4 regions of the Halioxenophilus aromaticivorans genome follow, and region 2 is predicted to be linked to each of the others. Evidence: predicted binding sites of a transcription regulator. Region 2 holds the regulator's gene; each other region holds the start of a gene.
The links. Region 2 encodes FNR, which switches genes on or off when oxygen is low (the NO sensors DNR and NnrR bind a similar motif). Its sites were predicted from a motif close to TTGATCTAGATCAA; they were not measured.
Positions count from the first base shown of each region.

Region 1 (6,092 bases), 1.1 Mb from region 2:
CATGAAGAAACCAAAGACCAAAGCCCAAGTGAGAGCTGAAATAGAAGCTCAAATGACGGACTACCTTCAACGTGGTGGTGAAGTGGCGCAGTTTGCCCGGGGCGAGAGCAGTCTTTCACCCTCGCTGCACCCGTTCAAGGTGCAATCCTCCGATAAGCCTACGGAATCGCGCACATCGGTGCAGGATGCCGTTGCCGCCATAGAAAGCCGACGTAAAACGCACCCCAAGTCAAAGGCCCCCATGAGCAAGAGACCGAAAAAGGTTTTAATAAAGGATGATTTTGGCCAGCCACTGCGCTGGGTTTGGGAAGAGTAACTACACTCGGTTATAGAGCTGGGTGCCCACAGAATTAGCAACGGCGGGGTTGTAGGCCTCGTACAGTCGGAGTTGGGCCCGTGGCTTGGCGGTTTCGCTCTCAGCTGCCGCCTCCTCGTCATCGTTTTGCGCTGTGCGCTCTTGCTTAGCCTCGGCGCGCCGGGCATCGCTCAGCTCACGCAGCTCGGTTTGTGCGTCGGTTTTAATTTGCATAGCGCGGGAAGCCACCGAGCGATCTTGGGCAGAAGGTTCCGCCGGGGCCAACGCCGCACGAATGACTTGATCTGCCTGGCGGATCTTCTGATCAGGATCGCCCTCGCCTTTAGGCAGCCGTATGGGTACCTCACCACCAATGGCGTAGCGTGCTCCGTCGGGGCCGCGCTCGTATTCGTAACTGGCAGCACCGGCATACTGGCCACCCACGGCTTCGTGGGCCTGTTCGTGAGCTCGCACCTCTCGGTCGCGGGCCTTAAGCTGCATTAGGGTAGCCAACTCTTGCTCGGAGAGCTCTTTGCCGGCGACCTTTTTAGTTTTTTCCTCAGGCTTTGCATCTTGGGATTCTTCGCCGGCTATCTCTTCCTCATCGCTTGGCAGCGTATTGGCCGACGACTGGCGCGCATCTCGATCACCCGCTTTACTGTTGTTGGGCGATTCTTTAATGGGGGGCATAGGCGAGGCGTTAACCGGATTGGTTACCTCACTACTGGCGGTGGCAGCAAAAGGCGTTACTGCGTTGCTAAAATTGCTGCTGGCGCTGGGGATGTTCATGGCGCGTGGCGCTCGTTGCCTTAAGGCCGCTAAACGATCTCGTCAATCAGTTTTCCGGCCAGCTCATCGGACACCGACACCACTTCGGCCGACGCATTAAAGAGTAGTTGAGCTTGCCGTTGATTAACGAGTTCTGTGGCGATATCTGCGGTTCTACTTGGGTCGAAATTAACCGAGCCAACATCGCTGTAGGAGGTTGCAATATTTTGCGCCGAATTCAAAATCTGCCCGCCGGCGGACTGCATACCATTCACACCGGTGGTAAAGCTTGCGCTTAAACCGGTATTTGCGGAACCAACATCCGTGCGTGGCCTGGCGCTATTCAAATATGCACTGCTACTGGCTGATGGAATATCCAAAACAATTACCTCTGGTTGCTTCACCCTGAAGTTTAGCCAAGCGGCTATTTTTTCGACAGCGGACTTTAATATCGTTTTAGCGCAAAAAACGCATTTTTATGACAGGTTGAGGATTAATAAAAGCGTGCTGGCGTAACTTTCCGCGCTGCTAATCGAATTCGATGAAGAAAATCATCACCGCGTTAAGTACGACCAACAGTAGGTTAACGGAGTACGTATTTAAACGGCTATCGGCACCAGCCTAAAACATTAGCTGTAACTTTTTAACTGAGAGCTCATTAAGCGGCCACTACTGTTTTGCGCTAAGGCAACGGCACTCAAGCTTTTTAACAATTGGGCTGTGCGCAATGGTTTGGGTAGGGGAATGTAATCTTTATGTACTTTTCTTCGTCCCAGAGTAACGACGTAATCGGCCTGCTCTGCGAGCCGCTGAATTTCGTGTGCATCGGTTATTCTGTCAACATCGATAATGGCGATATCTACCGGGCTGCAACCAGCACCCACCACACGCCATTGGCGATTGGTTTTGGTGGATAGGATTTCGATCATGGTTATCAGCACTATACGATCGTAAGGCGCTAAACCAAACAGTCTTATTGAATTACTCATAGCCAAATAAAAATAAACCCAAGCTTGTCGTCTAAAAATCCGCCGCAAACGGCCACGTAAAATGCATTACGACAAGATTAGTAATTCCGCCCAAAAACTCTATAAATAAATTAATAAAAGCGGGTCAATTAGCCACATCAAAGAAGATTTAAAGAGAAGCTTGGCAAACACTAAAACGAGTGATTTGGCGCTCGTAACGACTTAAAACTATCTTTGACGTCTACTACTAGAATTTATTGGCATGAGAACCTGCCATTGCTAAAAGGCAGGCTAGGCATTTTACGTTTCTGTAATTTTCACGCTAATTGATCTGCATCAACTGAAACTTAAGTTACCAGTGCAAAGCGATCAGGCTACCACTCGCCGGTGTTAGGCATCGATGCCCAGGGTTCTTGCGGGGGTAAATGCTCGCCCTCTTGTAACAGCTCCAATGAGATGTTGTCTGGTGTGCGCACAAATGCCATATGGCCGTCTCTGGGTGGCCGGTTGATGGTGACACCCATGGACTGCAAGTGCTCGCAGGTTTGATAGATGTTTTCAACTCGGTAAGCTAGGTGGCCAAAATTTCGGCCGCCGCTGTATTCTTCTGGGTCCCAGTTGTAGGTTAACTCCAGAGTGGGCGATTTATTTTCTTTGGCAGACTCAACATCGTTAGATGCCGCTAAAAATACCAGCGTAAAACGACCTTTGTCGTTATCGATTCGCGACACCTCCTCCATGTCCAAACCCCGGCAGAAGAAATCCAGAGTTTTGTCTAAATCGGTGACTCGAATCATTGTGTGTAGATAACGCATGGCAGGCCTCGGCTAATTTGTTTTAAATCAATAATCACGTGAATGTTGCGACAGCAAAGCCCGGCCATAAGTTTCACGCCACTGGCGCTTAATCCAGATCAAAAACTCGCGCCAACAGCGCAGTAATCTGCACTCAACCAACAACACAAACGAGAGAGTACCCCATGAAACTGGTTAAAAACGCATTCATCTTCACAGCGGCCGCATCAGCCATCGCCCTGGCGCCCTTGGCCACAGCCTATGAAGCCGGTGACGTTGCTTTACGCCTTGGCGTAACCCAGGTAGCTCCGGATGCTTCCAGTGACAATGTCACATTAGATGGCTCCACTTTAAGCTTGGCCGGCGGCACGTCACAAGTGGATGTAGATTCTAACACCCAGCTGGGTTTAACCCTGGAATATTTTGTTACCGACGCCATTGGCGTTGAACTACTGGCGGCTACGCCGTTTGAACACACCGCCGAAGGCAAAGGAGAATTAGCCGGGCTTGATATAACCGACGCAAAACAACTACCACCCACATTAAGTTTGGTATACCACTTTGGCGGCCTTGGGCAAATTGAACCCTATGTCGGCGTGGGCTTAAACTACACGGTGTTTTTTGATGAAGACATCACCGGCCAAGCCGACACCACACTATCCAGCCTGGGCTTAACCGGCGCCGATGTTAGCTTGGAGGAATCCTTTGGCTACGCCGTACAGGCCGGCGTCGATTTCCATTTGGATGAAAAGTGGTTTATCAACGCCTCAGTGCGCTATATCGATATTTCAACCACGGCAGATATCGACTTTGACAATGGCAGCACCATCAGCGTAGACGTGGATATCGATCCCTTTGTTTACAGCCTATTCGCTGGCTACCGTTTTTAACTGAGCATTGTCTCAACCTCGACCCGGCCCACATTGGGCCGGGCTTTTTTGTTACGCCCACCACCAAGTGCTTACATTTTCGCCTTGTTTTTGGCCATTTTGGCAAACGACTACAGCTGCCAAAGCGTTTACACTGTGGCCTTGAACGTATAGCGGATATTTTGCATGTCAGCACCCATCTGGTTTGGTCAACCCACAATCGACCTTATTAGCCAAATGCAACAAGGCACCATCGACGAACACCTGGGGATTTCCATAACCGAGATTGGCCCGGACTATTTGAAAGGCACCATGCCGGTGGATCGACGGACCTTGCAACCCACCGGACGTTTGCATGGTGGCGCCAACGTGGTACTAGCGGAATCGCTGGGCAGCATCGGCGCTAATATGGTGGTGGATAACAGCCAACGGGTGTGTTTTGGCTTGGACATCAACGCCAACCACGTTCGCGGCGTTAGCCAGGGCGAGGTCACGGGCATCGCCAAGCCGTTGCATATCGGCGCTACTACCCAGGTATGGGAAATCAAAATCTACGACGAAAAAGATCGGCTCAGTTGTATTTCGCGTTTAACCATGGCGGTGGTTAAACGCTAGCAATCTGATCGAGCGTGATCTGTAGGCCATGATTGCATCAATGACACAACGGCTTGGCCGAGATCCCAGCCAAGCCTCGATTCAAACTCTACCGTCTCAGAATGCGCCTTATTAGAAAACGGTTAATGCTGAAACCCAAAAGGTAATAAACCGCAGATCAACCGCGTGCTAGGGCTGAATTCCTTATCGATTTCCGTGCCATTGAGACACTGCATTGTCAGATTGATTGGGTTAATGTCGTCTTTTGAGGCGCTCACTTCCCAGTCTTGCTCCTGATTACAAACTTCGGGGTTCTGATTGCATATCGAATTATTTGACTGCCCAAAAGCGAAATCTAGGCACAAAGATTCTACTTCCTGTCGACTCGCTGACATCACACTAATGTCGATAGACACCACCTCTTCCCCATCAGTCACGTCAATTTCTTCGGATCCCGTTGTAGAGTTAACAGTAATCGAATTGATTCCCCCTGGGCAATTACCTTTAACACTGAGCTGTGTAGTTAAATGTTCCTTAAATACAGACTCTGAATTTGGCTCCAGTACCTGCCAAGAATAATCGCTCACCGGGCTGCCACTGTTTACCGCATCTATCGCCAATGTGATATCTGGTATCGTAACCTGTTGTACTGTTAAGTTTGCTGGGGGTACGAAACCTCCTATCTTTGGATCTGGGCGGATTAAACGGCGCGGAGTAGCCACACTAATAGGTCCGTTCAACTGCACCCAATCTGTTTCTACCACGTTGCGGCCATCCGGTTTCGTAGCAATATCGGCATCTGAAAACCGCATCGGGATACTGTGGCAGTCTTGTTTTATATCACGCAGAGGCACGCTGCACTCCTGCAAATCGACGTGCAAATGTGGTCCGCCCGAACGACCAGAGTTACCAACTCGCCCCAAGAGATCACCTTCTTTTACTTGGGGCCAGGGAAACGGATTTACAGTTTCAGGTATGACACCGAACGCTCCCGACTTGTCTTTAGAATTTGCCATTTCCGTTCGTCCATGACTGCATACGCTTTCAGGAATGGAGCCTTCTCGAAAATGCGCTAAAAGGAACAGGCGGTTTTGAGTCGGAACCCACAAACGCACCATATTACCGCCACCAGGACGTTTACAGGCCACGTTAGGGTTGGCGGGGTTGTTGCCACATCCATCTTCGGCAGGGTCGTCACCATCTAGGGCTACTCGCCAACAACTCAATACAATACCATCGGCTGGAGCATAAACCGGAACATCCCAGATCAGTCTCCGGGCATCGCCTTCCAGACCATCCCTCGCAGGCAATTTACTGGTCCATTTATTAGTACTACTGTTGAAACGAACGCCATTCAAATCCCGTTTGTTACTGCCATTACCGTGCCCCGTGGCCTGCCAATATACATCTTGGGGTAGATCCTGCCCTCTCGAGGGGAATGGATAGCTGATGGCTCCGGGGTTTACATAGTGGGCATCTATGCCTTGGAGAGTTGAGCGCGAAGGCAACTCCGAAGATAAATCTCCACTGGTTCGTATTACTTGAGCGTAGACGTTGGAGGTAACCAGCGCCCCCACCAATGCGACCCCGCATAACACCCATAAACCAGCCATAACCCGTTGTATATGATTCGCCATAACTCGCCACCCACTCATTTTTTTGTCTGTTTATTAGCTCCGACAGACATCTTTTATCGGAGCTACAAATTTACGAAGAAAGTCTAAAATCACTTAAAGTACACTCCAGAGATTTTCAATCTAGTAAATTTGATAAGCGGAGTATTGAGTATTTATACCTATTTTTG
Region 1 covers NZ_AP031496.1:5,032,240-5,038,331, forward strand. Annotated here, with positions in the region: gene ACGHM3_RS21455 (hypothetical protein) at 2-316, shown strand; gene ACGHM3_RS21460 (putative metalloprotease CJM1_0395 family protein) at 317-1,084, opposite strand; gene ACGHM3_RS21465 (hypothetical protein) at 1,114-1,443, opposite strand; gene ACGHM3_RS21470 (hypothetical protein) at 1,693-1,992, opposite strand; gene ACGHM3_RS21475 (VOC family protein) at 2,406-2,846, opposite strand; gene ACGHM3_RS21480 (OmpW family outer membrane protein) at 3,011-3,715, shown strand; gene ACGHM3_RS21485 (hotdog fold thioesterase) at 3,881-4,309, shown strand; gene ACGHM3_RS21490 (M23 family metallopeptidase) at 4,432-5,925, opposite strand.
Region 1: a site for FNR is predicted at 2,864-2,877, ahead of ACGHM3_RS21480 (OmpW family outer membrane protein). Genes of this name have one in related genera too.

Region 2 (6,092 bases):
AGGCTTATCCGCAAAACGAAGAGAGTAAAAACACTTGCGGATATCGACGCCAGTAGAAGCAGCCATTCGATAATAAAATCCAGACCAACCCAATCGTTGCGCAATTGGCAATGTTTTCAGGTTAAGAGCAAGGTGAGAAAAATGGCAGGGTCGGCACAGTTGAATTCAAATAAAGACCAAATCGATAGTACGAGTCAGTCTCAGTTATCTAAGAATCCATTGCTTTGGTATGCAGCGTCATTTGATGATATTTCTTCGCGTACTGCAGATATTCAGCATGCCGCTGAAAACTGCCCTGCGCTGGCGCTTTCCATGCATATTCCATTTGCCAGCAATAGCCATTCGTTTTTTAATGCTAATACTGTTGTTACCCGCCAGTACAGTTTGGCATCGCACTTTATCGATAACCTGTGCTGCGAAATAGCCCACTATGGCGAGATGATTTATCGAAGCAGCACCAATGCTGGTAAAAAGCCCGTTGTTGACTCTTTGACTATTACCGGGGGCAACCCAACGTTTTTAATTGCCAGTGATTTAGCTCGCACCCTGGAATGCTTAAACCGCCATTTTCACTTGGCGGAGGCCACGCAAAGAGATTTCTGCATAACCGTAGAAGCCAAAACGTTTGACGACGACCTTGCCAAGCTTGTAAAGCAACTGGGCTTTAACCGTATTCGACTATGCCTGGAGGATTTCAGCCCGGAGGTACAGTTTTCTATTCAACGAAAATACAGCGTTTACCGAATTGAAAGCGCCATTGAGGCCGCCAAAGCCGCCGAAATTCCAGATGTAAGTATCGACCTAATCTACGGTTTGCCCACGCAGAGTGCAGCATCGTTTTTAGCGACACTACAACATTTAATTCGCTTTAAACCAGACGACATTACGCTGCACTTGTTGCAACACCAAAGTGGTAGTTATGGCTTATCTAATACACCAGCCTTGCTGCCAAAACCACAAGCCATAACCGATTTACAGAACATTGCTACCACCTATTTGCTAAACCAAGGCTACTCGGTATCAGGCGCTGGTTGCTTTGCTATTGAGCCAGAGGTCGCCAGGCCTAATCAGCGTGGCGCGTATAACAGCAATCAGCTGGCGCTAGGTTTGGGCACGGCCAGCCTTATAAAACCGTTTGTCTGGCAGAATTGTACCTCACTGCGGGAGTACACCCGTCGAATAAGTCAGCTTGGCCACGCCCGTGACGCGGGGTTAGAGTTGTCATCCGATCAAGCAATACGAGCGGAGGTTGCGGCAGGGCTGTTGGCCACTGGAACCCTGCTTAAAGACGGCTTTGAAGCAAAATGGCAACGCCGATTTGACGACTACTTTGAGCAGGGGCTAGCACTTCTCGCGCCGTTCATAGAACGCCACGAAATTGATAACAATAGTGATTTTCGTTTAACACCGACCGGCCTCTGGCAAGCCGCCGCCGTGGCTAAAGCCATTCTTTGGCCCAATGCATCCCCGCCATGCCCAATAAAAGATTAACCATTATGTGACCGGCCAATCAGAGACAGCCAAACACAAAATTTACCCCTTCTGGCAAACTAGTCAGCAATTCCCCCTTGCCCATTAGAAAAATACGATTTACTCTGATGGCAATACAACCCTACCTTTATTAGAGTCTGCGCCAGCGCGCATCACAATGGGTTTAAAAACACCGCTGAGCCCTACCTGAGGTGAATAGACCATGAGCACCCACAACTTTGTCCGCTGTAGTAATTGCGCTGTGAGCAAGTTTTGCTTACCACACACCTTATCTGGTGAAGATATTGGCCAGCTCGAAGGCATTGTGCAGCAAAAGCGGGTCTTACACCCAGGGGAAGCCTTGTATCAATCCGGTGATCAATTTGAGGGGCTTTACGCCATTAGCTCTGGTAGTTTCAAATCGGTGGTCATTGCCAGCAACGGCGATAGCCAAATCACCCAGTTCGCCTTCCCTGGCGAAATTTTGGGCTTCGACGCCTATCACGGTAAATCTCACAACACCTTTGCCGAGGCGTTAGAAACCAGCAGCGTGTGTTTCTTGCCCCATTCTCAGCTAGAGACTTTGGCGCAAAAGGTACCGGCGCTGCAAAATCAGCTTTACAATCTCTTCTCAGCAGAGATTCAAGAAAACAACGAGTTTCTGCTAATGATGGGCAAACGTTCGGCCGAGGATCGGCTGGCGGCTCTGCTAATGAACGTATCCAGCCGCTACTCTCAACGCGGCTATTCCGCCACGCATTTTCGTTTGTCCATGTCCCGCACCGATATAGCAAACTATCTCGGACTCACCATAGAAACCGTGAGCCGATTGATAAGGCGTTTCCAAAAAGAAGCGCTTATTGAGGTCAATCAGCGAGACATTACCATTACCGATTTAGTGGGTTTGAGTGAATTGGCCGGCACCCACTGCTCACATGTAGAGCAACCCTCCAACGCGGGCTAGCCTCCACCCTAACTCCGGCTCACCCCAGTGAGCCTTCCCTACGCAAACTGCATCGGCGACTTGTGTTCACAGCCCACTTTGCGCATTCGACCTGCCCTAGGTGCAAGCCACCGTTGACTAACGCCGCCCCCTTAGCATTGGCCACCCCTTCCGTTTTTGTTGCCTTATCCGAGTGAAGCCGCACTAAACCGAGTGCTACCTGACCAATCTTTCCCAAGATAGTCGTTACTTATTGGCAAATAGACTACGAAATATCCTAAATACCCTTAAATATCGATAACTCTCGATTACAAAACTACGCGATTTCACTAGATTTTGGTTGGGGACACCAACATCGCTGAGGGGAAGGAACCATGACCATTGATCAATTTATCTTCGAATGTGAAGAAGCGTCAAACGAACAGACACTGTTTAACCTATTGCACAATGAGGTCAAAAGCCTTGGCTTTGACTACTGCGTGTTCAGCTTGCTTACCAATCATCCAGACCTAAACCTACCAACCTCTAGGGGGCTATTTGTTAGCTCTATGTCTAGTTGGGTGCAGGAACTTAACCAAGGACAGTTTGATGACGTGGACCCGTTTCGCAGCCATTGCTTTTACGGCCACGGCGTTCTGACTTTATCTGCCTTGAAAACATCAGACCAGCTCAGCGCAGCTCAGATAAAGTTTATTCAATCCACTGAATCGAGAGGTTTCCACGACCGGGTTACCGTAGCCTTAAAGGGGGCCGCCGGGGCGGTGGCCAGTGTCGACCTGGGCCGAGACTTGAAAGGCCGGCCGCCAACGCGACAGACACTGCACAAGCTTAACGCGCTGTGCCAACACTTTTATCTGGCCTATTGCCAGTTAAAAAGCAGTGCCAAAGCCTTCGCCTATATGACGCTCACAGGCAAGGAGAGAGAGGTATTGGAGTGGTCTGCCAAAGGTTTTACCAAGGCAGAGATTGGCGTACAACTGCACATCTCATCACACACCGTGGACTATCACTCTCGCAAATTGGCGCGCAAGCTTGGCGCAAGAAACATCACCGCAGCGGCGGTGAATGCCCTGAACCGGGGGTTGATTCACGTATCGTATTGACCGAGCCACATTTAGCGTCGGCGGTGGCCTGCTCACCGCTGACTCAGCAACAGGTGCCTGAAGCTCGTAAAACAATGATCTCAAATTAACTTTAGCGAACGAGTTCTGGTATTTATCGAGTCTTAATTTATCTTAAACATTGGCTCCGTGTTAACTTCATTGCCACGGCAAACCAATCTTATACGTTATATAATTGCCTGGCGACTCATTAACTTCTACAGCTTTGCAAAAATTAATGGTATGCAGCAGGCACTTTTTTCAGATTTAAAAAAGCGCAAATAGTTTGACGTTAAAATATAATAAAGTTGGCATTAAAAATTAAACCGTAATTATTTCGCCGTCGTAATTGGCACTACCATAACGGGAGATAATTACCATGAGACAATTAATAAATACTTTTCTGATTGCATTTCTAGCCCTGCTTGTTACCGCCTGCGACGGCGATGATGACAATAATTTACCGGACACCGTAGTAGACGCCGCCGTTGCAGAAGACGATTTAACGACGCTGGTCACTGCCTTAGAAGCAACCGGGCTAGATCAGGTGCTAGCCGATAGCGAATCTGAGTTTACCGTATTTGCCCCTACCGACGGTGCCTTCGCATTGTTAGGAGAGGACACTATAAACGCGCTGTTATCTGATACGGATACGCTGGCGTCCATACTGACTTACCATGTTCTAGGCGAGGAAGTGAGTAGCCAACAAGCCATCGATTCCGCCGGCAGCACAACCGCCACGGTCAATGGTGAGCTTATTGCGCTTTCGCTGGATGGCGACGAGTTGCTGGTGAATACCGCTACGGTCATTCGCACCGATATCCGTGCAAAAAACGGCGTTATTCATGTGCTAGACGCAGTGCTTATCCCACCAGCCCCCGTCAATGCTGAAGAACTGACCATTGTTGAGGTAGCCGCAGACGCGGGCACTTTCAATACGTTAATTGCCGCTGTGCAAGCCGCCGAGTTAGATGCTGCCCTGGCAGACCCAGAGGCTGAATTCACGGTGTTTGCGCCAACCGACGATGCCTTCGCCGCGCTGCCACAAGGTACCGTAGAAGCCCTGTTGTCGGACATCCCTGCACTCACCGCCATCCTGACGCAACACGTCATCAGCGGCCAAGTCGACTCAATAACGGCCTACAGCCTCAATGGCCAGACAGCACCCACTCTGAACGAAGCCGTATCACTGCCGATTGAGATAGATAGCGTTACCGATGAATTGATCGTAGGCGGAGCCGTGGTAACCATGGCAGACATCCAAACTGCCAATGGAATTATCCACGTCATTGATGCTGTAATTGTTGATCCATAAACCCTCATTGATTGGCTTAGCAGTAAAAGATCGATAAAGATCTAGCGCCCAGCATTCGCTGGGCGTTGTTTTGTGGTGGGGATGGGTAAAAGCCGGTCGAAACGCGATTCGAAACGTGTTTCGAAAGGCTTTTACGCTGGGCCAAGGACGGCCCGGCCGGCATCAATCACCAGGGACGGTTGCTTGGCGCAATGTCCGATCGAACAAACGAAATAAGCCCAATCAACCGAACCAACGGGAGGGAGGTACCAGGGCACGTCCGTGTGCCCTGCCCTTCGGGTGCTCTTCGAGCGGTGCAAATCGCTCAAGCCACATGGACGGCTAGGCGCCCCCGAGGCGAATGCCGATTATGCAGGAGCAATAATCGGCCCGGCAATTGCTCGAACCGGCGAGGGTAAAAGCCGGTCGCTACGCGATTCGAAACATGTTTCGAAAGGCTTTTACGCCGGGCCAAGGGCCTGCTCCTTTGCATCCATGCAATCGCGGCATTAGTGCATCCCTGCACGTCATGGCCCGGCCGGAACACATCACCAGGGAAGGTTGCTTGGCACAATTTTCGATCGAACAAACGAAAAAAAGCCCAGCTCTCGCTGGGCTTTGTTTATGGCGGTGAGGGAGGGATTCACCAGGGCACGTCCTTGTGCCCTGCCCTTCGGGCGCTCTTCGAGCGGTGCAAATCGCTCCCGGCGATTTGTCGAACCGGCGAGGGTTCTCACCCGCCCTCATACGCATAAAAAAGCCCAGCATTCGCTGGGCTTTGTTTATGGCGGTGAGGGAGGGATTCGAACCCTCGAAGCCTTTCGACTTACACACTTTCCAGGCGTGCTCCTTCGACCACTCGGACACCTCACCTAATTCTTTCTATTCGTATTCGTCGCAAGTAACGTCCCTGTCACTCACCCAGCTCGGTGTCCTACCTCGCGCTTGCCGGGAAAAAGCAGTGCTTTTTCTATTCCGGCAAGCCCACTCGGACACCTCACCAAATTCTGTCTTTCACCGGTGACTTTTGTCGCCTAACACGCCCTCGCTGCGGGGGTGTGCTCGAAAGAGGCCGGAACTATACGCAAAGACTCCACCAGAATCAACGACTTGGCGGCATGAATATTCATTACGCCTTTTATCGGGAAATCTGGCCCAGGTGCTTATCTAGTTTTTGGCCTTGCCGACATAAGTCATTGTCGATACGGAAATTACCTATGGATTACATATGAATGAACCACTTTGGCCCTTTGTTGTGACCTTCAGCGCAGGATTGCTGACGGTG
Region 2 covers NZ_AP031496.1:3,891,473-3,897,564, forward strand. Annotated here, with positions in the region: gene ACGHM3_RS16635 (radical SAM protein) at 142-1,491, shown strand; gene fnr (fumarate/nitrate reduction transcriptional regulator Fnr) at 1,694-2,434, shown strand; gene ACGHM3_RS16645 (LuxR C-terminal-related transcriptional regulator) at 2,788-3,516, shown strand; gene ACGHM3_RS16650 (fasciclin domain-containing protein) at 3,893-4,828, shown strand; tRNA gene ACGHM3_RS16655 (tRNA-Ser) at 5,593-5,680, opposite strand; gene ACGHM3_RS16660 (hypothetical protein) at 6,036-6,092, shown strand, end outside.

Region 3 (6,092 bases), 780 kb from region 2:
ACCACCAAATACGGCCAGGGCGGTCAAATTGATGCCCAAGACCTGCAACATTAAAAAGAAGACTAGGGTAAAAATGCCAATTTCGAACATTTTTGCCATGACTTCTCGGGTTCTAACGTCAATGGATTCTTGCCGGCGGATGATGGTTTGGCCGGTGGCGTTGGATACTCGTCCTAACCAAAACAGCAGTGAGCCAAAAATCAATAACCGGACAACACCGTAACCCGATAACCGTATGTTACCTACGGTTATGGCGATGGAGTCTAAAACGGTTATAACGTCATCCAGCAGGCCAACTAGGTGTAAAAATAATAGCGGGGTGCCCACCCAGTGAAACCAATTGGCGACTAATTTGTTGCGTATGGCCAAGCGCACAAAATTATGAAATAGCAGCAGCATGGCAACCACAATGGCAATCTTAAATACCCATGGCGTCGTGATTTGCAGTTTGCTGGCCTCGGCGGCAAATCTAAGGCCAATGATCGCCAGTAGAGGGAAAAGTAATCTCCCGCAGCGATAAATCAAATGGAGCAGAGGGTAGCCCTGTGAATTATCCGGTGCTTTTCTTAACAGTGGTATAAAAGCTCGAATGCGCGATGCTAGGCCGTAGGCTGCGATATAAATCGCAAAAATCAGCCCCAGTTGAATGACGGTTTCGGGTTGTGTGAGTTGTTCGGTGACGATTTTTTTATAGTTATTGAGTAGCTCTAGCAAAGATTCTTTGGTCACGCCGGGCCTCTTAGATAGTAATGCCTGGCGCTATATTACATGAGAGCGGCTTTAGCAGATAGTGGTGTTCAGATTGGCTCGCCTAGGTCTTTTGCGCGGTAGCTTTTACGCATTCGATTGCCTGCTGGTCAGTGCCGGCCAGTACCAGTGTTTCTTTGTTCAGTTTTTGTATTTGGGTGCTGTAGACCGGTTGTTTGCGCACTTCGTCTTCGAGTAAATCGGCCAGTCGATCTAAAAACGAATACCCTGTGGATATATCGCCCTCGGTGACCTTGCCAGAAATCACGCTACCTGATTTTTGCCACTGGCCCGATGCATTAAAGGCCAGGGGTATTTCGGCGCCAATCAGTGAATTAAACGCATAGAGCGTACCGTTGCTAACAAATTTACCGTCGTCCAGTAGCTGGGTGACGGCCTGCAGACGATAATCACCCTCCGGGCGGCTGAATTTCGTGGCACAATTCCAGTCGCCTTGTAAAAGCGGGCTGGCCTTTAGCAATGCCGGCGCAGATAACGCTAAAAATGCCAGCGGGTAGGTAGAGCGCTTGATAAACAACATGAGTCAAATAGTTACCTTGCAAACGTGTATGCCGCGCTAGAGTACACGGCTTAGTGAAGGCTTGTAAATCAATAGTGCACAGTCCACATACACTCTGGCGGTGGCATTTAAGAGCAAATACAATTCGCGGTTTAGGCGATTTTCTATGGAGTGCCGGTTGGCAGGAGTATGTTGGAACAATTAGGGTTGTTTATCTTGGCTTTGGTGGCTAATGGATTATCGGCCATGGCCGGTGGCGGTGCCGGTTTACTGCAACTGCCCGCGTTAATCTTTTTAGGGTTGCCGTTCTCGTTAGCGTTGGCAACCCACAAAATAGCCACGGTGGCATTGGGGGTTGGAGCCACAATAAAGCACTTTAGAGCGGGCACTGCGGATCCTAAATTTGTTTTGCTGCTATTGTTATTTGGGCTGCCGGGTGTGATGCTTGGGGCTAACGTAATTTTGGCCGTGCCGGAGGATCTCGCCCAAAAAGCATTGGGAGTTTTAACTCTGGGGCTGGGTGTTTATTCCTTTTTTAAGCCAACCTTAGGTCAGCAGTTTGAGCCTAAAAACCGATCTCGCTGGGGCTTAACCCTGGGTGGGTTGGGGTTATTTATCATTGGTTTTCTCAACGGTTCGTTAACGTCTGGCACTGGCCTATTTGTCACATTGTGGCTGGTATTGTGGTTTGGTTTCGATTTTATACGGGCCACCGCCGTCACTCTGGTGTTGGTGGGCTTGTGTTGGAATGGGTTGGGTGCGCTTACCCTGGCGTTACAAACTCCGGTGCAGTGGTCTTGGGTGCCGGCGCTGCTGTTGGGGTCAGTCATCGGGGGCTATTGTGGTGCCGCCTTGGCGCTGAAAAACGGCAACCGCTTGATCAAAAAATTGTTCGAAATCCTAACCCTGGTTATGGGCCTTTTACTGTTATTTTAAATTATGTTGCGTTTATTACACCCTAACAAACTCTGGCGCGCTTTAGAGGCCATCGACGAAGCAAAGCCCTCGTACACACTGGGCCGCCAACAAGCTAGCAAACGCGTGTTATGGGTAATGGCAACGGTGTGCTTCTGCCTTTTACTTATTCACTATTTAAAATACGCCTCGTCCTTCAGGGCGTTACTGGCTTGGGCCAGCGAGCTGGCCGGCCACAATCCTCAGTATTACCTAAGAAAGCTCAACGATGCCGGTTTTCTCTCGCTATGGGGTTATGTGTGGTGGTCTTCCTGGCATTTAGTGGGCTACGTTTTGATTCCCGTAGTGGTTATTCGCTACGTCTTTAAGGCTTCCGTTAGAGAAATGGGGTTAGGGTGGGCGGATACCCACCGTCATTGGCTGGGTTACGCGTTGCTGCTGTCGCCCATTTTACTGTTTATTTACCTGGTCAGTTTCCGGGCGGATTTTCTGCAGCATTATCCCTTCTACAAGCAAGCCTCGCGCAGCTGGTTTGACCTGCTGGCCTGGGAGGCCCTGTATCTACTGCAGTTTGCCGCGCTGGAGTTCTTTTTTCGAGGATTTATGCTCAATGCGCTGCGCCCGGCCATGGGGGTCAATGCCATTTGGGTGATGTGCGTTCCCTATTTGATGATTCACTTTCCCAAACTGTGGCTCGAGGCCACAGGTGCCATCTTGTTTGGCTTCTTTCTGGGCATCCTCGCGCTGCGTTCCCGCTCCATTTGGGGCGGCTTTCTGGTGCACGCGGGGGTGGCCGTTACCATGGATGCGGCCTCTCTCATTAGCCAGGCTAGGTTGCCGGCACAATGGTTGCCTTAGTGTATATAAGGCGGTCGCGGATTGGTCGAGGGTTCTGGCTGTTTAGGGATTGACAGAGATCGACTGTTAGTTTTAAACTTTCAGAAATTATTGAAAGTTCAGAAGGTTTGCTTTGCAGCTCAGTGATCAAGTACAGGATTTTGTATTGCACTTCGGTGAGATGGGCTCGTGTTGGGGCTTTAATCGCACCGTAGGGCAGTTGTTCGCCTTGATTGTGATTACTGAACAGCCATTGTGCGCCGATGATCTTGCCCAGGCGCTTAGTGTGTCCCGCGGCAATGTCAGTATGGGTCTCAAGGAGCTACAGGCCTGGCGGTTGATCAAACCCGTGCATAAGCCGGGGGACCGCAAAGAGTACTATCAGCCGGCCGGGGATGTCTGGCAGTTGGGCGCTACGGTGTTGGAAGTGCGGCGCAAGCGCGAGTTGGATCCAACGCTCAGTCTTCTGCGCGATCTACTGATCGAATCGTCAGACAAGCCCACCGACGACCATGCCAAGGCAAAAATGCAAGAAATACACGATGTTTTGGAAATGTTGGCAGGGTGGGTCACCGATTTACAGTCCATGAACCCAGACAAGTTGCGTACTTTGATGAAGTTGGGTTCGGGCATTGGCAAAGTGTTGGATGTAAAAGATCGCCTGTTAAACAAACCTAAAGATGAGCACTAATGCTCAGTTTTTAAAATACAAACCGTTTACCGCATAACAATAACGACAGGAGGTAATCTTTTTTTGAGGTTGTAGTCATGCTTGAAACACTGGAGTTGTCGCGCATTCAGTTTGCCGCCAACATTAGCTTCCATATTTTATTCCCTTCCATTTCCATTGGCCTAGCCTGGTTCCTATTCTATTTTAAATTGCGATTTAACCTGTCCGGAGACGGCATATGGATGCGTGCCTACCGCTTCTGGGTTAAAGTTTTTGCGCTCACCTTTGCTTTGGGGGTGGTCAGTGGTATCACCATGTCTTTTCAATTCGGCACCAATTGGCCGGGCTTTATGGCCACGGTGGGTAATATCGCCGGGCCGCTGCTGGGCTATGAAGTACTCACCGCATTTTTTCTAGAAGCTACCTTTTTGGGGGTGATGCTGTTTGGCTTCCACCGGGTACCCAATTGGCTGCACACCACCGCCACCTTTGTGGTTGCGTTTGGCACCAGTTTGTCGGCGTTTTGGATTATTGCCCTAAATTCTTGGATGCAAACCCCGGCGGGGTTCGAAATGCGTGACGGTGTGGCGTTTCCTTTAGATTGGTTACAGATTATTTTCAACCCGTCCATGCCCTACCGTTTTGTGCACATGATGTTGGCGACCTTTTTAACCTCATCGTTTTTGATTGCCGGTGTCTCTGCCTACCGCATCATTAAGGGTGACGAAAAACGCGCACCTAAAATTGCACTAAAATCCGCTTTGGTGGTGGCTTCGGTGGTGGCGCCACTGCAAATATTCGCCGGTGATATGCATGGCTTAAATACGTTTCACCATCAGCCGCAAAAAGTGGCTGCTATGGAAGGGGTGTGGGAAACCGAACGCGGTGCACCGCTGTTGTTATTTGCGGTACCCAGCGAAGAAGACAGAACCAATTATTTTGAAGTGCCCATCCCCAACATGGCGAGTTTGATTCTTACCCACGAATTCGACGGCGAAATTAAAGGCTTAAACGAGTTTGAAGGCGAGCACCCGCCGGTAGCGCCGCTGTTTTTCGGCTTTCGTATTATGGTGGGCGTCGGCGTTATGATGCTGGGTTTGGCCTGGTTGGGCAGCAGCTTTTTAATCCGTAAAAAGGCGCCGCCAAAGTGGTTCTTAATAAGTCTGGTTGCGTTTACGTTTTCCGGTTGGTTGGCCACCTTGGCCGGCTGGTACGTCACAGAAATCGGTCGCCAGCCTTACTTGGTCAGCGGTGTATTAAAAACCGCCGATGCCGTTACGCCAATCGCCGCCGGTAACGTGGGTCTATCTCTGGCCATGTATTTAACGGTCTATGCCGTATTGCTAGTGGCCTATATTCACACCTTGTTTTATATGGCCCGCAAGTCGGTGTTGGTGGAAGAGTTTGAAACCAACGAAGCGCTTAATACGGTAGTGTCATCGGAAGACGACAGCAAAATCCCCTTAACCGGCCAACAAGAGGCGTCGATGTAATGGAAGCGTATTTACCTGAGATATTTTTAGGCTTAGTTGGCTTAGCGGTTTTTGTTTACGCCGTATTGGATGGCTTTGATTTAGGCGTGGGCATTCTACTGCCCATGCACACCGATGATTTGGCCCACCGGGATCAATTTATTGCTTCCATTGGCCCATTCTGGGATGCCAATGAAACCTGGTTGGTGCTGGCCGTGGGGCTGTTATTTATTGCCTTTCCAGAGGCCCACAACACGGTGCTGCGGGAGCTTTATCTAGTAGCCACGCTGATGTTAATCGGCATCATAATGCGCGGCGTTGCGTTTGATTTTCGCGCCAAGGCCATCACCACCCACCGCCTGGCGTGGGACCGTGTGTTTAAAATAGGTTCCATCATCACCGCACTCACCCAGGGTTATATGCTGGGCCGCTATGTGCTGGGTTTTGCCGACGGCCTAGCGGCCCAATTGTTTAGCATACTCAGTGCGTTTTGTGTGATGGGAGCGTATACCTTTATCGGTGGGGCCTGGTTGGTAATGAAAACCGAAGGCGATATCCAAAAACGCAGTGCGGTAATTACCCGCAAGGCGGCCTGGGCCACGGCCATTGGCGTGGCGGCGGTTTCCATCGTCAACCCGCTGATCAGCGCCGAAGTGGCCGAGCGCTGGGTGAGCTTTCCCGCGGTGATTTTGTTGCTGCCCATTCCACTGTTAGTCACCGCGGTGTTTGTGGTGGTGGACCGCTATCTTGTGGGTATGCCACATCACAAAGATTTTGGCTGTTGGATTCCGTTTGTGGGCGCTGCAATGATCTTTTTAATGGCTTTCTGCGGTTTGGCCTACAGTTATTTCCCCTACATTATTCCGGGGCAATTAACCGCTGCCGAAGCCGCCAGTGCGCCGGAATCGCTGATGTTTATTTTGGTGGGTGC
Region 3 covers NZ_AP031496.1:4,671,828-4,677,919, reverse strand. Annotated here, with positions in the region: gene ACGHM3_RS20000 (mechanosensitive ion channel family protein) at 1-729, opposite strand, end outside; gene ACGHM3_RS19995 (hypothetical protein) at 812-1,288, opposite strand; gene ACGHM3_RS19990 (sulfite exporter TauE/SafE family protein) at 1,457-2,203, shown strand; gene ACGHM3_RS19985 (CPBP family intramembrane glutamic endopeptidase) at 2,207-3,040, shown strand; gene ACGHM3_RS19980 (GbsR/MarR family transcriptional regulator) at 3,153-3,710, shown strand; gene ACGHM3_RS19975 (cytochrome ubiquinol oxidase subunit I) at 3,788-5,182, shown strand; gene ACGHM3_RS19970 (cytochrome d ubiquinol oxidase subunit II) at 5,182-6,092, shown strand, end outside.
Region 3: a site for FNR is predicted at 3,090-3,103, ahead of ACGHM3_RS19980 (GbsR/MarR family transcriptional regulator). Genes of this name have one in related genera too.

Region 4 (6,092 bases), 570 kb from region 2:
CAAAAGCTCGTCAATAACCCGAAATGCAAATATACGTTAATTTCCGCGACAACCCATCGTTTGCAGACCAAAAACTCCATTAAAAATAGAATTATCATTAAAAAACGATATCAAGTTACCGGTTTTTCACCTCGATACCGTTTTACAATACAAGCTATAGGATGATAGTGATTGAACTTTATCCTTCTCAAATTCAATTAACGATGTTATCGAATTGAGTGGTCTGGAATCGGACTAGAGTAGAAATGCCGCCAGGCACGAATCACAGTAATTTAGGAACCACACTGGGTTACGTGAGGTTCCGAATAGAACGCAGTGGCTAGTAACCCACTGCAAGGTACTCAGTCATTGCAAGCGGCGAAAAGGATGTATCAGTTAGCGAAAGCACAGCAGTTTTATAATGGTATATACCGAGGCTGGCCGTGCAATTAAGAAAGTGGGCCACCTCAACTGCCAACGCTAACTATGCGCGAGCCATTCATTGGTTAGCATTTGTTATCTGCGTTACCTACGCCATCTACCATTGGCTTTGGGATATACCCGCAATAGGCACCCTCGCAGCCATTGCTGGTGTAATCGCCCTGGCCAGCACACTGGGCAGTTTTCATCGCCAGGCAGCCACCTGGTTATATATCGGTTTTTTCACCGCCCAACTCGGCGCACTAGCATTGACCTCCTACTACTACGGCATGCGCGGCGTGTTATTGGTTTTCCCCATCGTTAATGCACTATTTTTTATTTTTAATAACACATTCGCCAGTGTTTATTCGGTAGTGTTTATTGGCCTGTGTCTGGGGGCTGCCTATCAATCTTCTGGCGCAGACATTCTAATACGTTCCATTCCGGCGTTTGCGCTGTGTTTGTTATTTTCCGCCGCTTACACGCAAAGCCTTAATTCACACAATGAAAGGCTGTATTTTGTAGCCAACCACGACGCATTAACCAAAATTCATAATCGGCGCGGATTTCTTGCTTGGTTTTCTCGCACATTGAAACAAGCGCAAAAAAACAGAGAAGAAATTGCTCTGTTCTTTTTTGATTTAGATAAATTTAAACAGGTTAATGATCAATACGGCCACGAGGTTGGCGATCGGGTTTTGGTGTCTTTTAGCAAGCGGTTAATTGCTGCCTTGCGATCCAGCGAGATCATCACCGAAAGTGGCTCAATACAAAATATCGGCCGGTTATCTGGCGATGAATTTGTCTTCGCCCTGGTGGGAGCCGATAACACGTCCAATGTAGAAGCCATTGCCGCGCGCATGCTGGCGGCGCTGGATGAACCCATCGTGGTCGGCGAGGCCACCATCAAGTTATCCGCCAGTATTGGCGTTAGCTTTGCCTCGGACAACGGCTACGCCATTGAGCAACTGCTCAACGAAGCCGACCAGCAGATGTACCGCGCCAAACGGCAGAAGCTGACCTCTTCGGGTATGGCTGCTACCTAGCTCTTCACATGCACTTATACTCATAAATCCTTAACCAGAACTGCCATGAGGCAATACTGCGTAAATGAATCTTTTGTGGCGATTCTAATTTCCCCTTGCGTGAGCAACAAAAGTCGTTACAATCGCGGCTCCTTTAACCACTGAACCTATTTTATGCGAGTCCAATAAAGCACCATCGTGGCATCAGAATGATCGCCTAGGCGGTGGTGAGTGACAGACAAAACCACTGTTCCCCGGAGGATTGCCTTGATGCGAAGTGCTGTTGACGCCCTCGTACCAACCGCTTTTAGCGGATCGCCAAACGGCGTTGAACCCATCTCATCCCGTCAGGTGACCAGCGTCACCCAGAGTCAAGACGACAAAGACCATTTCATTACTCGAGAAGGTGTGACCTTTGCCGGCTCACATTTAATCATTGATCTGTGGGGCGCCAAGCACCTGGACGACATGGAACGCATGGAAACCGCCATGCGCCGCTGTGTTGAAGTGTGCGGCGCCACCTTGTTGCACATCCACTTGCATCACTTTGCTCCAGATGGTATTTCCGGCGTGGCTGTACTGGCTGAGTCCCATATCAGCGTACACACCTGGCCGGAACGTGAATACGCCGCTTTTGATGTCTTTATGTGTGGTGATGCCAAGCCCGAGCTGGCCATCATTGAGCTGAAACGTGCCTTCTTGCCCAGCCGAATTGAGGTTGGCGAGCACCTACGCGGGGTGCTAAGAGACTAATGAAACGCTACAACGAGACCCTCTACGATGCCTGGGGACAGTCTTTCGCCATGGACGAGATTCTGTTTGAAGCCCACACCGACCATCAACACTTGGTGATTTTTAAAAACGCCATGTGGGGCCGGGTCATGGCACTGGACGGAATCATTCAAACCACCGAAGGCGACGAGTTTATCTATCATGAGTCGCTCACCCACGTACCGCTGTTTGCACATGGCAATGCGCGCAAGGTACTGATCATCGGTGGTGGTGACGGCGGTATGCTGCGAGAAGTGTGTAAACACCAAAACGTGGAAGAAGTGGTGATGGTGGAAATTGACGAAGCCGTGGTAGACATGAGCCGAACTCACCTACCCAATCACAATGCTGGTGCTTTCGATGACCCACGCTTTCGCTTAGAAATTAACGACGGTGCCAAGTTTGTTCGAGAGACCAACGAAACCTTCGATGTGATTATCTCCGACAGCACTGACCCCATTGGCCCCGGTGAGGTACTGTTTACTCAGGACTTCTACGGTGCCTGTAAAAAAGCTCTGAACCCAGGCGGCGTATTGGTAACTCAAAACGGCGTACCCTTTGCGCAACCCGAGGAGTTAACCAATACCTACCGTCGTCAACAGGCCCATTTCCAGGATCACACCTTTTACAGCGCTGCGGTACCCACCTACGTAGGCGGTGTAATGGCGTTCGCCTGGGCCACCGATGACGAAGCCTTGCGTAAATTGGATTTGGAGACACTAAAGCAGCGCTACCAAGCCAGTGGCATAGCCACCCGCTACTACACCCCGGAAGTGCACCAGGGCGCCTTCGCGCTGCCCGGCTTTGTGGCCAACTTACTTAAGTAGCCACCAGTCACCTTTGGCCAGCATTCAGACACCACCCCCGGTTGCAATAAAGCAAGCAGCCGATGCCGTGTTCTATCGCACCTTGGTGCAGGAGCACGGCTCCCCCCTGCTGGTGTTAAATGCCAATGTAATCAACAACCAGTACCGGGCACTCACCGCAGCCCTGCCCGGCGTTGCACTCTATTTTGCGATTAAAGCCAACCCTTACCCAGGTGTTATTCAAACCCTGGCGGATATCGGCTGTAATTTCGACATTGCCACCTCCGGCGAAATCAAACTCCTGCAAGCGGCCAAGGTTGAGTCCACTCGCTGCATTCATACCCATCCCATCAAACGCGACCAAGACATTCGCGATGCCCTGCGCTTTGGCTGCACCACTTTCGTGGTGGATAATCTGCAAGAAATCGAAAAGTTTATTCCCTACCGGGCGCGTGTGGGCTTGTTATTGCGGGTAAGCTTCCCCAACCCGGCATCGCCGGTGGATTTGTCGAAAAAATTCGGCTGCACTCCAAACCAAGTGGATGAGCTGGTGCAAAGATCCCAGCAACATGGTCTGCACATAAAGGGGCTGTCTTTTCATGCCGGGTCTCAATGTTTGAGCCCCCATAACCACTTATTGGCCATAGAAAGCTGCGCACAATTAATGGCCGACCACAATCAACGCTACGAGCGTCCCATGTCGATTCTCGATATCGGTGGCGGCTTTCCGGTAAACTACGATGTCAATGCGCCCGCTATTGATGAATTCTGCCGACCACTACGCAAAGCCCTGGCGCAGCTGCCTCCCCACTTCTCGGTATTGGCAGAGCCCGGCCGCTACTTAGTAGCCGAGGCCGGCACGGCGATATGCTCCATTATTGGCCAAGCACCACGCAGCAATGGCCAGTGGTACTATCTGGACAATGGTGTTTACGACCTGTTCAGCGGTCGAATCTACGACCACGCTGCCTACCCCATTACGGTGTTCAGCGGCTGCTCAGAACGCCAAAGCGCGACCTTGGCCGGCCCCACCTGTGACAGCATCGACGTAATCGCCGAAGATATCGCCCTGCCACCCTTGGCCATCGGCGATATTGTGGTAGGCACCATGATGGGGGCTTACACCAACGCCTCCGCCACCGACTTTAATTTATTCCCCCGCGCCAAAGTTATCTGTACAAATATCCCCGCATAATTTGCATTTGCGAACAATAAAAATCTCCGTTTGCTGTGTTGGGCTTGGCTTGTTTAAAATCAAAGAGAGCGTCCACTATTTAGCCTATAACGCGGGAAGAAGTTAAGCCTTCCCAGCCGTTGCAGCACACCGATAAAGGTACGCGCATAACAAACAAAACAACGGAGAGAAACACCATGGCATTTGAGCGGAATATTATCGTCGCAGTTGACCCCACAAAAGATCATCAACCGGCATTGGAGCTGTCCGCCAATGTGATGTCTATTAAAATTCAAGACTATGACCCAACCATGTGCTTACTGGTAGGCATCGACCCCGCCAGCGACAACACCCGTCCAGATAACCCTAAGGTTTACCGAGACAGCGGCTATTTTCAGCAGATTATTCAACGCCTCAATGATGCCAACTTAAAATCAAAGGTAAGGATTTCCTGGACCAAAGACTGGGCCGACAGCCTGATTTATAACGCCCAGGAATTCGAAGCCAACTCGATTATGGTCTCTAACCCCGGGGTCGAGGGAAATCGCGAATTTAGCGATGAATTTTGGTATCTTTTACGCAACTCACCGGTGCCCGTTGGCCTCATCAGTAACGCCGATGCCCCCAACTGCCGAAACATCTTATTGGCCATTGATTTTCGTGATGAGAACCTCACAGAGCTTAACAAACGTATGCTCAATATGGGCCGCGTAATGGCTAAGGTGTACAACAGCGAATTACACATCGCCCACGCCTACGCCAATTCCATGCAGTACCCGGATCGAGGCCGACTGGGCAAGGCTTTGGACATTCCCAACGAGAATATCCACCTCGCCGAGGGCACGCCGGAAGAGGCCCTGCGCACCATCTCGGCGGAACTAAACCCGGACGCTATCATCCTTGGTGCCAGCCGCCGGACCGGATTGCGATCTGCCCTTCAAGGCCGAAAATTGTCTAAAATACTGCGCAATATGAAGCACAATATGTACATTGTTGTGTAACCACACTCCTTCCGATCCTGAAACGGCACCTTTGTCGTTTCAGGATCAATTGCTAACAACGCCTGCTTCTCGCAACCACTCGACACGCCCGCGGTCTTCCTCAAGCTAAACCCGCAAACGGTTAAATTCGCCTATAATGCTGAGTCACCAAGCATTACTGCGCTAAAACCATAAAGGCTTGCATTGTGACCAGTCAGATCTTTTTACTCTTTGTATTCGGCTATGGCGGCCTACTGTTTACCATTGCATGGTTGGCCGAGCGTTTTAGCCCGGCGTTGCAAAAAGGCTGGTGGCGGCCGGTGATATACGCCTTGTCCATTGGTGTCTACTGCAGCTCTTGGACCTTTATGGGTGCGGTGGGCACGGCCATCAACAACGGCTGGCTGTTTTTACCGATTTACCTGGGGCCAATTTTATTGTTCGTCTTTGGCTGGCAGTTAGTGCGACGCTTACTGGTGGTTGCCAGACGTAACCGGGTCACCTCCATCGCCGATTTTATTGGCTCGCGTTACGGAAAAAATCAGTGGCTGGCGGCAGCAGTAACACTGGTTATGATCATTGGCGCCCTGCCTTACATTGCGCTGCAACTGCGAGCCGTAGCCATCGCTTGGTCCACCATCCACTTTGACCTCAACGACCAACAACTCGGTGAATATTCCAGTTTCATTGTGGCCGTGGTTATGGCTTGGTTCACCATGCTGTTCGGCACCGGCTTGGCCAATCAATCCAAGGGCCTAAAAGGCGTTATTACTGCGGTAGCAACAGAATCTTTAGTAAAACTGGTGGCATTTTGTGTGGTAGCTGCACTGGCCTGGCAACTATTGCACAGCTCCACCGCAGAATTAGCAGGCCATTTTAAAAACTTTTCCGACACCCTTCCCGGCTTCACTACCCAACAATTTTTCACCCCGGCATT
Region 4 covers NZ_AP031496.1:4,466,004-4,472,095, forward strand. Annotated here, with positions in the region: gene ACGHM3_RS19105 (GGDEF domain-containing protein) at 423-1,445, shown strand; gene speD (adenosylmethionine decarboxylase) at 1,695-2,177, shown strand; gene speE (polyamine aminopropyltransferase) at 2,177-3,022, shown strand; gene ACGHM3_RS19120 (type III PLP-dependent enzyme) at 3,036-4,196, shown strand; gene ACGHM3_RS19125 (universal stress protein) at 4,373-5,176, shown strand; gene ACGHM3_RS19130 (PAS domain-containing hybrid sensor histidine kinase/response regulator) at 5,362-6,092, shown strand, end outside.
Region 4: a site for FNR is predicted at 4,246-4,259, ahead of ACGHM3_RS19125 (universal stress protein). Genes of this name have one in related genera too.